2 regions of the Laedolimicola ammoniilytica genome follow, and region 1 is predicted to be linked to the other one. Evidence: predicted binding sites of a transcription regulator. Region 1 holds the regulator's gene; the other holds the start of a gene.

Region 1 (8,090 bases):
CTGGAAAATCGGGTGGCGCGCCACGATGACTTCTACCAGCAGATCGCCTCTGGGGCCGCCGTTGACGCCCGGCTCTCCTTTTCCTCTCAGGCGGATACTCTGTCCGTTATCGATACCGGCCGGTATGGATACAGAAATCTTCTTCTTGCTGGCAATGTAACCGGTTCCGTAGCAGTCCGGACACTTTTCCTTGATGATTTTTCCTGTTCCGTTACAATCCGGACAGGGACGTACATTCTGCACCATTCCAAACATGGACTGCTGGGTGTAAACCACCTGGCCCTTGCCGCCGCATTTCGGACAGGTTACCGGCGAGGTACCCGGCTTCGCTCCGGTTCCGTGACAGCTGCCGCACTCATCCTTCAGGGTCAGCTCAATCTCCTTCTCACAGCCGAAAACTGCTTCCTCAAAGGTGACACGCACCTGGGTACGAAGGTTCGCCCCCTGCATGGGGCCGTTGTTGGCGCGTCTGCCGCGGCTACCTCCAAAGAGATCACCAAAGATATCCCCGAAGATATCTCCCATATCCGCTCCGTTGAAATCAAAGCCGCCGAAGCCGCCTGCACCGCCGCCTGCGCCTCCCTCAAAGGCTGCATGGCCAAACTGATCGTACTGGCGTCTCTTATCCGGATCACTTAAAACTGCGTAAGCCTCGGAAGCCTCTTTGAATTTCACTTCTGCTTCTTTGTCGCCGGGGTTCATATCCGGGTGGTATTTTTTCGCCAACTGACGGTATGCTTTTTTAATGGTCGCATCATCGGCGTTCTTGTCTACGCCCAGAACCTCGTAGTAATCTCTTTTCTGCTCTGCCATTTCTTCTATCTTCCTTTATATCTTTTCTCGATTGCTTTGCGGCAAAATCCAAGAAAGGCTCTTTATGAGCCTCTCTTGGATCTTATTCTTTCAAGCCTGCCTTTCAATATAGCGCACTGCCTATCGTCTGTCAAGCTTTGTTCTTATCTTAGACCTCTCTGTAATCGCCGTCTACCACGTCGTCAGAAGCGCCTGCTCCGGCGCCTGCTCCGGCACCTGCGCCCATATCCGGGCCTGCCTGGCCAGCCGCACCCTGTGCTGCCTGTGCCTGCTCATATACCTTTGCAAATACCTTCTGTGCCGCGTTCATCAGCTTTTCCTTGCCGTTCTTCAGCTCATCTAAGTCTGCGTCAGAAATATCAGTCTGATCCTTGGTTCTCTCCAGAACTGCCTTCAGGGAAGTAAGCTCTGCCTCTACTGCGGACTTGTCGGCCGGGTCAACCTGTGCGCCAACCTCTTCCAGTGCCTTCTCGGTCTGGAATACCATGGAGTCCGCGTCGTTTCTCGCGTCAATGGCTTCCTTACGCTTCTTATCCTGAGCCTCGAACTCAGCAGCTTCCTTCACTGCCTTGTCGATGTCACTGTCAGACATATTGGAGCCTGCGGTAATGGTGATATGCTGCTCCTTGCCGGTACCCAGATCCTTTGCGGATACATTTACGATACCGTTTGCGTCGATATCGAAGGTAACCTCAATCTGCGGAACGCCACGTCTTGCGGGCGGGATTCCATCCAGACGGAACTGGCCGAGAGACTTGTTGTCCTTCGCAAACTGACGCTCGCCCTGTACAACGTTGATATCTACGGCTGTCTGGTTGTCAGCTGCGGTAGAGAAGATCTGGCTCTTCTTGGTCGGGATGGTTGTGTTACGCTCAATCAGACGGGTTGCGATACCGCCCATGGTCTCGATGGACAGAGACAGCGGAGTAACATCCAGAAGAAGGATATCGCCTGCGCCTGCGTCGCCTGCCAGCTTACCACCCTGAATGGAAGCACCGATAGCTACACACTCATCCGGATTCAGAGATTTGCTGGGCTCATGGCCGGTCAGCTGTTTTACCTTATCTTGTACAGCCGGAATACGTGTGGAACCGCCTACCAGCAGTACCTTGCCAAGCTCGGAAGCTGTAATGCCTGCATCCTTCAGCGCTGCCTGAACCGGTCCTGTGGTACGCTCTACCAGATCGTGGGTCAGCTCGTCGAATTTTGCTCTTGTCAGATTCATATCGAAATGCTTCGGTCCCTCAGCGGTTGCTGTGATGAACGGAAGGTTGATATTGGTTGTGGTTGCGCTGGAAAGCTCCTTCTTCGCCTTCTCTGCGGCCTCTTTCAGTCTCTGCATAGCCATCTTGTCACCGGACAGGTCTACACCCTCGGTGCGCTTGAACTCTGCAAGCATGTAATCTACAATCTTCTTATCGAAGTCGTCGCCGCCCAGACGGTTGTCGCCTGCGGTAGCCAGAACCTCGATTACGCCGTCGCCGATCTCGATGATAGATACATCAAAGGTACCGCCGCCCAGGTCGTATACCATAATCTTCTGCTCTTTCTCATTGTCCAGGCCATATGCCAGCGCTGCTGCGGTCGGCTCGTTGATGATACGCTTTACATCCAGGCCCGCAATCTTACCTGCGTCCTTGGTTGCCTGTCTCTGCGCGTCGTTGAAGTATGCCGGTACGGTAATAACTGCCTCGGTAACCTTCTCGCCCAGATAGTTCTCTGCATCTGCTTTTAGCTTCTGCAGAATCATAGCGGAAATCTCCTGCGGAGTGTACTGCTTTCCGTCGATGTCTACCTTGTAGTTGGTACCCATCTCTCTCTTAATAGAGGAAATAGTTTTCTCGGAGTTGGTAACTGCCTGACGCTTTGCCGGCTCGCCTACCAGTCTCTCGCCTGTCTTTGTAAATGCTACGACAGACGGTGTGGTTCTTGCTCCTTCTGTATTTGCTACTACTACGGGCTTTCCGCCCTCCATAACTGCTACGCAGCTGTTTGTTGTTCCTAAGTCGATACCAATAATCTTGCTCATAATAGAGACCTCCTCAATTTATTCTGATTGTAAAATGTTAATTTCATTTATAGAACATTCGCCGTGCTACACTCGATTCCGCTTCGCTTCATCTCGTGCACGGGCTTCGCCCTATGTCATCTGCCAAAAAATTATCTGTTCATGCAAGCATGACATCTGATTTTTCGTCATCTGACGCACTGCTCATTGCCTACGTGTCAATTTGCTACCTTTACCATGCTGTGACGGATAACGGTATCCTTGTACATATAACCCTTCTGGAATTCCTCGGCTACTACATTTTCACCCAACTCCTCGTCCTCCACATGCATCACTGCGTTGTGGTAATTCGGGTCGAATTCCTCGCCCACTGCTTCAATAGGCTCAACACCCAAATCCGTCAGTGTAGTCATCAGCTGGTTGTATATCTTATCCATACCTACGATAACCGGATTTTCCTTCTGATCCTCGGGTACAGATGCAAGACCGCGTTCAAAATTGTCTACCACCGGAAGGATTTTCTCAATCACATCTCTGGCTCCCACTTCATACATATGGGACTTTTCCTTCTCGGTTCTCTTCCGGAAGTTATCGAATTCTGCCATCTGGCGCTTGACGCGATCCTCCAGCTCTTCGATCTTCTCTTCCATCTTGTCTTTTTTCTTTTTCTTCTTCAGCATCTCGGGCTCCTCTCCGGATTCTGTTTCTTCCGGTTTCTCGCCGCCGCTGCTTTCTTTTCCTTCGGAAGCTTCTTCTGCTTTTACAGTTTCTTCTTCCTTCGCTTCCTCATTCTGAAGCTCTTCTTTCTTCATTTCCTGTTCCACGGGTGTCGGCCCCTTTCTTTATTCCTTATTCTTATTATAGATTTCATCCAGCTGCTCGGTCAGGGTCTTCAGCGTCTTCAATACGTTTTCGTAATCCATCCGCTTGGGACCGATAATTCCGATGGTTCCCTGCAGGCCTTCGCCCAGCTCATAGGTGGCTGTCACCACGCTGCAGTCCTTCATGGACTGAATCGGCGTCTCCTGCCCGATGTACACCTGAATGCCCTTGTTGTCTTCATTTTCCAGCGTCTGTGTAACCAGATTGGTCAACTGCTGTTTTTCCTCAAAGGCGTTTATCAGTTCACTGGCCTTTCCGTTATCGGAAAGCTCCGGATACCGGAAGATGTTGGTCGCTCCAGAGGTATATATCTCAACCTCGTCCTCCGAGTGGATAACCTCTGCCACCGCGTCAATGACGCTTCCCACCAGCTCACTGTGAATACCCGCCTGCTCTTTCAGGTTCTGTATCATGGCCAGATTGATTTCTTCTATGGATAAGCCATTCAGCACGCTGTTCAGCAGGATATTCAGCTTCAGCACCGTTTCCTGGTCAAGTTCCTCCGTCACATCAATCACCTTGTTGCGGACGATGTTGCCTTCTATCATAATCACCGCCAGAATCTGAGTGGCTGTGACCTTGGAGAGCTGGATAAATTTCAGCTTGTTCCTGTGATAGGTGGGCGCCGATACCATGGTGGCATAATTGGTATTCGCAGCCAGGACCTTCACGACCTGCTTCAATACCTGCTCCATTTTGTCGGTCCGCTCTATCATCAGATCCTTGAGTTCCTGTACCTCGTGATTTTTCTCTTCCATGATATGGTCTACGTATAAGCGGTAGCCCTTATCAGAAGGGATTCGTCCTGCCGAGGTATGGGGCTGTACAATGTAGCCCATCTCTTCCAGGTCTGACATTTCGTTCCGTATGGTGGCGGAGCTTAGATTTAAATCTGAGTATTTGGAAATGGTTCTGGAACCTACCGGCTCGCCGGTCTCCATGTAGTTCCGGATGATGGCTTGCAGTATCTTCTGTTTTCTTTCGTCCAGCTCCATTTCATTCACCTCTTTGTTTTTACCTATTAGCACTCGGCCCTCTTGAGTGCTAACATTAAGATAGCACTACCCTTGGGGTTTGTCAAGCGGGTTTATAGTTTTTTTAGATTTATTTTCTGATTATACCGGACAGGGGATATGCGGAAGGACTATACTCCAGAATACGCAGCTTTCCCTGCTCCTCGCAGGCGGCTTATGCGCGCCCGACCGCCAAACTCGCCCTACGGGCTCAGACAGTGGCTCCATCGGGCGCTGCCTGGCCTGCTCGTCCCTACGGGAAATCAGCTATCATTCTATCGTATAGTCTTCCGCATCCCCTTGATTTTAACCTGAATTTTTGTTCCCATTGCCATACACAAAGCAGTCCTCCGCCCTTTTTTCTTCCTTTTTATATAAGTAGTCTGACACTTTATACTTTTTTTATAAATTATTTTTCAAAAACCCCTTGATCTTTCATTTTCAAAGTGGTATACATATATGCAGAAAAAGAAAAAGGCCCTGTATCAGATATCCGTATGTATATTTGATGCCGGGACTTTCTTTTTTATATAAAAAACTTAGAAAACAATTTCTTTACCTATTATAAAGAAAGGGGAGTCAGATTTATGAACATCAGCAAATTTACACAGAAATCCATTCAAGCTGTAAACGACCTGGAAAAGCTGGCTTACGAATACGGCAATCAGGAGATTGAACAGGAACATCTTCTGATGAGTCTGCTCCGGCAGGAGGACAGTCTGATCCTGAAGCTTGTCGCTAAGATAGGCATCGACCAGAACCTGTTTCTGAACGGTGTGGAACAGACCTTAAATAAAAGAGTCAAGGTTTCCGGCGGACAGCCCTATGTGGGACAGTATTTGAATAAGGTACTGATCAGCGCCGAGGATGTGGCTAAACAGATGGGCGACGAGTATGTCTCCGTAGAGCACCTGTTTCTGGCCATGTTAAATGATCCCAGTCCTTCCATGAAGGAGCTGTTCCGGGAGTACGGCATTACCAAGGATCGTTTCCTGCAGGCGCTGTCCTCTGTGCGGGGCAACCAGCGGGTGACCAGCGATAATCCGGAAGCTACCTATGATACTTTAAGCAAATATGGTTCTGACCTGGTGGAAAAAGCCCGGGATCAGAAGCTTGATCCGGTCATCGGCCGTGACGCGGAGATCCGAAATGTGATCCGTATCCTGTCCCGTAAGACCAAGAATAACCCGGTGCTCATCGGTGAACCCGGCGTCGGCAAGACCGCCGTTGTGGAGGGTCTGGCACAGCGTATCGTGCGGGGCGACGTACCGGAGGGTCTGAAGGACAAAAAGGTATTTTCCCTGGATATGGGCGCTCTGGTAGCCGGAGCCAAGTACCGCGGCGAGTTTGAGGAACGTCTGAAGGCTGTTCTGGAGGAAGTACGGAAAAGCGAGGGCAAAATTATCCTCTTTATCGACGAGCTGCACCTGATTGTAGGCGCAGGCAAGACAGACGGAGCCATGGACGCCGGCAATATGCTCAAACCCATGCTGGCCAGAGGCGAGCTCCACTGTATCGGAGCTACCACCCTGGACGAATACCGTCAGTACATTGAAAAGGATCCGGCCCTGGAGCGTCGTTTCCAGCCGGTTATGGTAGATGAGCCCACCGTAGAGGATACCATTTCCATTCTGCGTGGCTTAAAGGAGCGCTACGAGGTATTCCATGGTGTGAAGATTACCGACGCCGCCCTGGTGGCAGCCGCTACCCTCTCCAACCGTTATATCTCCGACCGTTTCCTGCCGGACAAGGCCATTGACCTGGTGGACGAGGCCTGTGCTCTGATTAAGACGGAGCTGGATTCCATGCCGACCGAGCTTGACGAGCTGCGACGTAAGATTATGCAGCTGGAGATCGAGGAGGCAGCTCTGAAAAAGGAGACCGACCACTTAAGCCAGGAGCGCCTGGAGCACTTACAGAAGGAGCTTGCGGAGTTGCGTGATCAGTTCAACAGCCAGAAGGCCCAGTGGGACAATGAGAAAAATTCCGTAGAGCGTCTGCAGAAGCTCCGTGAGGAGATTGAGGATATCAATAAGCAGATTCAGACGGCGCAGCAGAATTATGACCTGAATAAGGCCGCCGAATTACAGTACGGCAAGCTGCCTGCCCTGCAAAAGGAGCTTTCCGAGGAAGAAGAAAAGATCAGCAAAAAGGATCTGTCACTGGTTCACGAATCCGTAACGGAGGACGAAATCTCCCGTATCGTTTCCCGCTGGACCGGTATTCCGGTAGCCAAGCTGACCGAGAGCGAGCGGAATAAGACCCTGCACTTGGACGACGAGCTGCATAAGCGTGTCATCGGCCAGGACGAGGCAGTCACGCTGGTATCCGAAGCGATTATCCGTTCTAAGGCCGGTATCAAGGATCCGACCAAGCCCATCGGTTCGTTCCTGTTCCTGGGACCCACCGGTGTAGGTAAGACGGAGCTTGCCAAGGCGCTGGCAGCCAGCCTGTTCGACGATGAGTCCAACATGGTGCGGATCGATATGAGTGAGTACATGGAGAAATATTCCGTGTCCCGTCTCATCGGAGCTCCTCCCGGATATGTAGGCTACGAGGAAGGCGGTCAGCTGACTGAGGCTGTGCGGAGAAAGCCCTATTCGGTTGTCCTGTTTGACGAGATTGAAAAAGCCCATCCGGACGTATTCAATGTACTCTTACAGGTACTGGATGACGGACGTATCACTGATTCCCAGGGAAGAACCGTGGACTTCAAGAACACGATTCTGATTATGACCTCCAATATCGGCTCCTCCTATCTGCTGGACGGTATTGACGAAAACGGCAATATCAAGCCGGAGGCCCAGAATCTGGTCATGAATGACCTGCGTGCTCATTTCCGTCCGGAGTTCCTGAACCGTCTGGACGAAACCATTCTCTTTAAACCGCTGACCAAAGGCAATATCACACGAATCATCGATCTGCTGCTTAGTGAGCTGAATGAGCGTCTGGCTGACCGGGAGCTTTCCCTGGAGCTGACCGACGCCGCAAAGGCATTCATTGCCGACCACGGCTTCGATCCGGTCTACGGCGCACGTCCGCTGAAGCGTTACATGCAGAAGCACGTGGAAACCCTGGCTGCCAAGCTGATCTTAGGCGGCGAGATTTCTACAGGAGCGACCATCGTCATCGATGTGGAGGGTGACGCGCTCACCGCAAAAGTAAAAGAATGATATAACCAAAAGAGCTGAGGCAATTCCATGTCTCAGCTCTTTTTATGTCCGTTCTTCCTACCGGAATTTCAATCCCGTCAGCTTCCAGGCCACAAAACCCGTAAGACAGCCCACAATTACACCGCCCAGAACATCCGTCGGAAAATGCACGCCCAGATAAATCCGGGAAAACCCAATCAGCGTTGCCACCAGAAGCGCCGG
Region 2 (8,090 bases), on a different contig from region 1:
GACACCAAAAATCGCCCGGCCTGTCGGCTCGGGCGATTTTCTGTTAAAGGGTTTATACTCTTTTACTCAATCTCTGCGTGAAGCTCCTGCAGGGACTTCACATCAAGCTTACCACCCTTGGCATTTACCTGACGGATACCCTCCGCAGTAGCGATAGCTGCCGCCATTGTGGTCATATAAGGAATCTTGCCCTTGATAGCTGCCTTGCGGACATAGCTGTCATCAAAGCGGCTCTCATTTCCGGAGGGCGTATTCACAATCAAATCAATCTTCTTATTGGCAATAGCGTCCAGGATATTCGGACGGCCCTCGCTCAGCTTCTTGATTTTCTCAGCCGGAATACCATCTTCTGTAATCATATCGTAGGTTTTTCCGGTTGCCATAATATGGAAACCATCCTGATGGAAGCCTCTTGCTACCTGAAGAAGCTCTTCCTTATCACGGTCGCTGACACTGATTAGAACCGTTCCGGACAGGGGAAGCGGCGTCTGTGTCGCTTCCTGCGCCTTGTAGAAGGCTTCTCCGAAGTTGGCCGCCAGTCCCAGTACCTCACCGGTAGAACGCATCTCCGGTCCCAGAATCGGGTCTACCTCCTGGAACATATTGAAGGGGAATACCGCCTCCTTCACGCCGTAATGATGGAATTTGCTCTCCTTAAGGCCGGGTACCGGGGAAGGAATACCGGTCAGCTCCTCTGTAATAACCTGGGTAGCCAGCTGTACCATCTGAATGTTGCAGACCTTGGATACCAGCGGCACCGTTCTGGACGCTCTCGGATTGGCCTCCAGTACAAATACCTTACCGTCCTCGATGGCATACTGCATATTCATCAGGCCGCAGACATGCATCTCTTCCGCAATCTTCTTTGTATATTCCTTAATCGTCTTTACATTCTCCTCTGAGATATTCAGAGAAGGCAGGATGCAGGCGGAATCTCCGGAATGAACGCCGGCCAGCTCAATATGCTCCATGACAGCCGGTACAAAGGCGTGGGTTCCGTCACAGATGGCATCTGCCTCGCACTCCATCGCGTGATGCAGGAAACGGTCAATCAGAATCGGACGATCCGGAGTCACGCCTACCGCTGCACGCATATATTCCTTCAGGCTCTCCGGTTCATGGACAACCTCCATACCGCGTCCGCCCAGTACATAGGAAGGACGCACCATAACCGGATAACCGATGCGCTCGGCAATTTTCAGAGCTTCCTCCACATCAACGGCCATACCTGCCTCCGGCATGGGGATATTCAGCTTCTCCATGATAGCGCGGAACTGATCCCGATCCTCTGCCAGGTCGATGATCTCCGGGCTGGTTCCCAGAATCCGGACTCCATTTTTTTCCAGATCTGCTGCCAGATTCAGCGGCGTCTGTCCGCCAAACTGGGCAATAACACCTACCGGCTTCTCCTTCTCGTGGATACTTAAGACGTCCTCCAGAGTCAGCGGCTCAAAATACAGCTTATCGGAGGTATCGTAATCGGTAGATACGGTTTCCGGATTACAGTTTACAATGATGGTCTCGAAACCAAGCTTCTTCAGGGCAATTGCCGCGTGTACACAGCAATAGTCAAATTCGATACCCTGACCGATTCGGTTGGGACCGCCGCCCAGAATCATAATTTTCTGCTTATCTGTGCTGACCGGGTTTTTATCCGGCGCATTGTAGGTGGAATAATAGTAAGCGCTGTCCTTGGTTCCGCTTACATGAACGCCCTCCCAGCTTTCTGTTACGCCGATGGCTGTTCGCGCGTTGCGGATATCTGCTTCCGGAACCTCCAGAAGCTGGCTTAAATAACGATCTGCGAAGCCGTCTTTTTTAGCCTGTGTCAGGATCTCTGCGGGCGGTACCTGTCCCTTATAAGTTAAGAGCTTCTCTTCCTCCTCAACCAGTTCCCGCATCTGATTCAGGAAATAATCTTTGATTTTCGTCAGCTCAAAGAGCTCTGCATTGGTTGCGCCCTTCCGGATAGCCTCATACATAATGAACTGGCGTTCGCTGGTAGCTGTATGCAGCATGTGCAGCAACTCTTCCTTGGATTTTTCATGGAAATCCTTCGCGAATCCAAGACCGTAACGGCCAATCTCCAGACTACGGATGGCTTTCTGAAAGGCTTCCTTATAATTTTTACCGATACTCATAACCTCGCCAACGGCGCGCATCTGCGTACCCAGCTTATCCTCCACGCCCTTGAACTTTTCAAAAGCCCAGCGCGCGAACTTAATTACGATATAATCTCCGTCCGGAACATAGCGATCCAGTGTGCCGTATTTTCCGCAGGGAATCTCGTCCAGTGTCAGGCCGGACGCCAGCATAGCGGAAACCAGCGCAATGGGGAAGCCGGTTGCCTTGGAAGCCAGTGCGGAGGAGCGTGAGGTACGGGGATTGATCTCGATGACAATATCCCGGTCTGTCTTCGGGTCATGAGCCCACTGCACATTGGTGCCTCCAATAACCTGAATAGCCTCTACAATCTTATAGGACTTCTCCTGAAGACGCTTCTGTACATGCTCCGGAATGGTCAGCATGGGTGCGGAACAGAAGGAATCTCCGGTATGCACGCCAAGCGGGTCGATATTTTCAATAAAGCATACGGTGATGATGTTATTTTTGCTGTCCCGGACTACCTCCAGCTCCAGCTCTTCCCAACCGAGAATGGACTCTTCCACCAGAACCTGGCCTACCAGACTGGCCTGCAGACCTCTGGCTACTACCGTTTTCAGCTCTTCTACATTGTATACAAGGCCGCCGCCTGCGCCGCCCATCGTGTAAGCCGGACGGAGAACAACCGGGTAGCCCAGTTTATCCGCAATAGCTACTGCCTCGTCTACGGTATAGGCAACTTCGCTGCGTGCCATCTCAATTCCCAGGCTGTCCATGGTGTGCTTGAACTCAATCCGGTCCTCGCCGCGCTCGATGGCGTCTACCTGCACGCCGATAACCTTAACGTCATATTTATCCAGGACGCCTGCCTTCGCCAGCTCGGAGCAAAGATTAAGACCGGACTGTCCGCCGAGGTTCGGCAATAAGGCATCTGGTCTTTCTTTTTCAATAATCTGAGTCAGCCGCTCCACATTCAACGGCTCAATATACGTAACGTCTGCGGTTCCCGGATCTGTCATAATGGTCGCCGGATTGGAGTTTACGAGAACGATCTCGTAGCCCAGCTTCTTCAGCGCCTTGCAGGCCTGTGTGCCGGAATAATCGAATTCGCAGGCCTGACCGATAATAATCGGGCCGGAACCGATAATCATTACTTTGTGGATATCCTGTCTTTTACCCATGTTTTCTCTCCCTGTATTTATATTGTAAATTTTTGTTTCTATGATTCTAATAAAATGGTAAATGGTCCGTCATTTAAAAGCTCTACTTTCATATCTGCGCCAAACTCTCCCTGTTCAACCACAGCCACTTCTTTTTTGCAGCTTTCAATGATGTATTCGTAGAGCTCATTTGCCATATCCGGACCCGCCGCCTCTGTAAATCCCGGCCGGTTTCCATGTCTGCAGTCCGCATACAGTGTAAACTGGGAAACCAACAGAAGCCCCCCGTTCACATCCTTCAGGGACTTGTTGATCTTCCCGTTTTCATCCGCAAAAATACGCAGGCCAATCATTTTCTTCACCAGACGGTCTGCGTCCTCTTTTGTATCCTCTTTCCCCACACCAATCAGCACCAGATAACCCTGATTGATACGGCCGATGGTTTCCTCATGCACCGTCACCGATGCATGGGAAACCCGCTGTATCACAAATTTCATTTTAAATATATACTCCTAGATTTTTTCGTGCTCCCGCTCCTTATAGGCCATGAACTCGCGAATCATATGAATCGTGCCATCGATACCCAGCGTCGCTGTATTCAGAGACAGATCGTATCCTGCCGCGTCGCCCCATTTCTTACTGGTATAGTAATTATAGTAGCTGGCACGGCGCTTATCCGTCTTGACAATCAGATCCTTAGCCTTGGCGTCGGTCAGATCATGACGTCTCGCGATCCGCACGACGCGATCCTGCATATCCGCATGCAGGAATACATTGACCACATTCGGGAAATCTGCCAATGCATAGTCAGCGCAGCGCCCTACGATGACACAGGGGCCTTCCTTGGCGATATTCTTAATGGCGTCAAACTGCGCCAGGAAAATCTTGTGGTTCAGGGGCATCTCTGAGAAAGAAGACGTGGTATATCCCAGAGAATAAGTATCCATCACCAGCGAATAGAGGAAGCTGTTGGTCGGCTTCTCGTCGTGATTTTCGAAAATCTCCTGGCAGAGGCCGCTGTCCTTGGCCGCTCTCTCCAGCAATGCTTTGTCATAAAAGGGAACGTTTAACTCTTCCGCAAGCTGTTTTCCGATGTCGTGTCCGCCGCTTCCATACTGGCGTCCGATGGTAATAATTGTGTTATTTGCCATAAAATCATTCTCCCTTCCAGTTGTTCTTGTCTATATTATACAACATTTTGCAGGGAAATGGAACCTGAAAATTATTCCGCGTAATAAACATAGGAAGCCTTCCGTTCCTTAGGCTCCTTCGCCGGTTCTGCCGCATAACCCAGCACACAGTGGCCGATGCCCTCATAATCTCCTTCAACCCCGAGAGCTTTCAGGATTCCCTTGCCTTCCTCACTCTCGAATTCCTCTTTCGCCCGGTGAATCCAGCAGCTTCCAAGTCCCAGATCCGCAGCGGCCAGCATCAGATTGCCCATCACGAGGCTGCCGTCGTATACATGCGTCGGTTTGTTCTTGTCTGCCAGCACCACCAGTACCACCGGAGCGCCATAGAACGGATCCGCTTTTGAACCCATAATTTCTGCATTCATCTTTGAAAGCTTATCCCGCAGCTCCTTATTCGTCACGGCAATGATAATCGGGGACTGCATTCCCATTCCGGTCGGCGCCCAGGTGCCGGCCTCCAGTACTTTATCAAGCAGCTCCTTCGAAACCATATCCGGCTTAAAATTCCGGCAGCTTCTTCTTTCTTTGATGGTTTTTAATGTCTCAGCCATGATGTATCACTCCTTTCGTTTTCCCAATTATAGCATGACGGTATTGCTTTTGCACCCCATTTTCACATTTTTTCGCACCCTTTTTAGCGAAATCAATCCATAAAAAGGAGCCCCGCCGCTTCCGCGGCGAGGCTCCTCGCTCCATTATCCTTCGATGGAGATGTATTTTGACGTCTCGACTTCCGGTTTTTCTTCCTTCTTCGGGATGACCAGCTTCAGGATACCATGCTTAAACTCGCCCTTGATATCCTCCTGCTTTACGCCTTCACCTACATAGAAGCTTCTCTGGCAGGATCCTGCGTAACGCTCCTTGCGGATGTACTTTGCAGTTTCCTTCTCCTGCTCATCTACGTCCAGGCCTCTTGCTGCGCTGATGGTCAGATAACCATTTTCCAGAGAAACCTTGATTTCGTCCTTCTTGAATCCCGGGAGATCCATCTCCAGCTCATATGCTTTATCGGTATCCTTGATATCCGTCTTCATCAGGTTCTTACCTCTGCGGCCATACAGCTTCTTTTCCAGCTTCTGCATGTCTCTGTCATCATAGAACGGAAACTCAAACAAATCATCAAAGAAATCTTTTCCAAATACACTCGGTGTTAACATAGTAAACGCTCCTTTTTTATGTCTCATACAATAGGTCACTGTCTTGAGGTTCCATTTCCTTTTCCCTCTTGACAATTATGTTATAGTCCTTTTTGTTAGCACTGTCAAGAGGTGAGTGCTAATTTTTTTGTGAAAAATTTGTGAACGCTATAAGCTGTGCATGGCGTATCCCTAAAGCTATTGTCATGTCAAATATGAAACATCTCCCTGCAAATCATTTTTCCACATGCTGTTTTAAAAATATTATGATAGACTTTTAAAGCTGCTTCTTTCGATAAGCCATCCTCCATGATGTTTACCAGAAAATCAGCCTCTACCAAGATCTGATAATCCATTTCATCAATATTATTATAGGTATGATGATGTGCAATCAAATACTGAACCCGATCAGATACATCCTGATCAAAGCCTAATTCTCCAAGTAGCTTTTCTGCAATTGCAGGGCCTTCTTTTTCCTGTAATTTTCCATTGCAATTTCCATATTTTTCTTCGCAGAAATGAATTCCAATATCATGTGTCAAAGCCGCCGCTTCAATGGTAAACAGGCATTTTTTATCCACATTTTCCATTTCCGCTATCAATTTTGCATAACTATGCACTTTGCAAAAATGTTGAATTCTCTTTGCATCTCCTCGATATAATTCAATCATTGCCAAATGTAATTTATTTATCATTGAAAGCTTCCTCCTTTTTCACATATAACAGCCTTAAAATTAATCCTGTGTTTTCCATGATATAAGATATCACATTTTTATTCTTGTATCTACATCACCGGAAACAGCTAATTCAAAATGATTTCGATTTGTTTTTATAAAGCCTTCTTTTTGTAATTTTGATATTTCTGTAGACATTGCCGCCCGATCAATACAAAGATAATCCGCCAGCTGCTGCCGGTCAAAAGGAATGTCAAAGGACAAAGACGAATGTCTGATGGATTCTGCTGACAGATATGACAGTAGTTTATCCCTGGTCGTTCGCTTGCCAACATGCGTGATCTTATCGTTCAGGAGCAGTATCTTATTTGCCAGCACACTGACCAGGTTACGAATCAGCTTCTGATGATGTCCGCATGCAGTCGGGCAGGTAACCAGAAGCCTCTGGACATTTAACAGGATAATCTCACAATCCTCATCTGCTATCACACTGATATTCAGAACAGCACCCGGACTTGCTGCATAGGGCTCCCCAAAGAAATCACCGACGTGACATTTTGACAGAATATTCCGATGTCCCCAAAGGTCTTCCTGTATCACAAGAACACAGCCTGACGCTACAAGTCCCATTACCTCAGTAGAATCCCCCGCTCTGAAAATATAAGCGTCTCGTTCTTTGGAAATGGTTGTTGCCTTTACGCAATGCAATATGGATACTATTTCGTTATCCGTAAGGCCTTTAAAGAAAGGACTGTTTCTCAGGATGGGTAAATATTTTTTCAAAATCGCTCCTTCTGTTGGGAATCAAACATACAAGTTGTATTTATTGTATTATAGTTCTAACAGAAACGAAAGTCAAATGTTAAAAACCGCTTCAAAATGGAGTGAAAGGAGAATACGAAAATGAATACAAAAATGTTTTGTTATCAGTGTGAACAGACAGTGGGATGCACCGGCTGCACAGGAAATGCTGGTGTCTGTGGGAAAAAAGCAGATACTGCCAGATTACAGGACGAACTGACCGGGGCATTGATTGGTCTTGCAAGAGTGGTCGACGGCGCAGAAACCATTTCCAAAAGAACTTCACAAATTATAATGGAAGGACTGTTTACCACCGTTACGAATGTAAGCTTTGATGATACAGCAATTGAAACTATGATACAAAAAATCAGAGCTGAGAAGGAAAGACTGGTTTCTGATTGCAGCAAATGTCAGTCAACCTGCGGAAAAACCGACGAATACGATATGCAGCAGCTGTGGAATGCCAATGAAGATATCCGTTCCCTGAAGTCTCTTATTCTTTTCGGGATTCGCGGAATGGCAGCCTATGCCTATCACGCAAATGTTCTGAATTACGAAGATGCCGAAGTGAATCGCTTCTTCTGCGAAGCATTATCTCAGATTGGTTATGAAGAAAGTGCGGACGCTCTGCTTCCTACTGTACTGAAAGTAGGAGAAATCAACCTGAAGTGTATGGCACTTCTTGATAAGGCAAATACCGAAACCTATGGAACGCCAGAACCAACCGATGTTACGCTCACCATAGAAAAAGGACCTTTTATTGTCGTGACCGGACATGATCTGAAAGACCTGCAGCTTCTGCTTGAACAGACGGAAGGGAAAGGAATCAACATCTATACGCATGGTGAAATGCTCCCCGCCCATGCTTATCCGTTCTTAAAGAAATTTTCACACTTAAAGGGGAATTTTGGAACCGCATGGCAGAATCAGCAGAAAGAGTTTGATCATCTTCCAGCTCCGATTCTTTACACTACCAACTGTCTGATGCCGCCCAAAAGCAGCTACGCTGACAGAGTATTTACA

The links. Region 1 encodes HrcA, which represses chaperone genes, less so after heat shock. Its sites were predicted from a motif close to TGTTAGCACTCNNNNNNNNNGAGTGCTAACA; they were not measured.
Region 2: OCV63_RS15070 (Hsp20/alpha crystallin family protein) is a predicted target of HrcA. The motif match lies at 5,707-5,737, and genes of this name have one in related genera.

The regions. Positions count from the first base shown of each region.
Region 1 is NZ_JAOQKC010000013.1:99,283-107,372, reverse strand. It holds gene dnaJ (molecular chaperone DnaJ) at 1-813, opposite strand, end outside; gene dnaK (molecular chaperone DnaK) at 962-2,842, opposite strand; gene grpE (nucleotide exchange factor GrpE) at 3,040-3,633, opposite strand; gene hrcA (heat-inducible transcriptional repressor HrcA) at 3,664-4,698, opposite strand; gene clpB (ATP-dependent chaperone ClpB) at 5,304-7,889, shown strand; gene OCV63_RS10865 (phosphatase PAP2 family protein) at 7,947-8,090, opposite strand, start outside.
Region 2 is NZ_JAOQKC010000027.1:3,872-11,961, forward strand. It holds gene OCV63_RS15045 (tRNA lysidine(34) synthetase) at 1-2, shown strand, start outside; gene carB (carbamoyl-phosphate synthase large subunit) at 63-3,284, opposite strand; gene dtd (D-aminoacyl-tRNA deacylase) at 3,323-3,760, opposite strand; gene OCV63_RS15060 (cytidylate kinase-like family protein) at 3,776-4,414, opposite strand; gene OCV63_RS15065 (nitroreductase) at 4,486-5,007, opposite strand; gene OCV63_RS15070 (Hsp20/alpha crystallin family protein) at 5,152-5,613, opposite strand; gene OCV63_RS15075 (HD domain-containing protein) at 5,802-6,287, opposite strand; gene OCV63_RS15080 (Crp/Fnr family transcriptional regulator) at 6,357-7,049, opposite strand; gene hcp (hydroxylamine reductase) at 7,170-8,090, shown strand, end outside.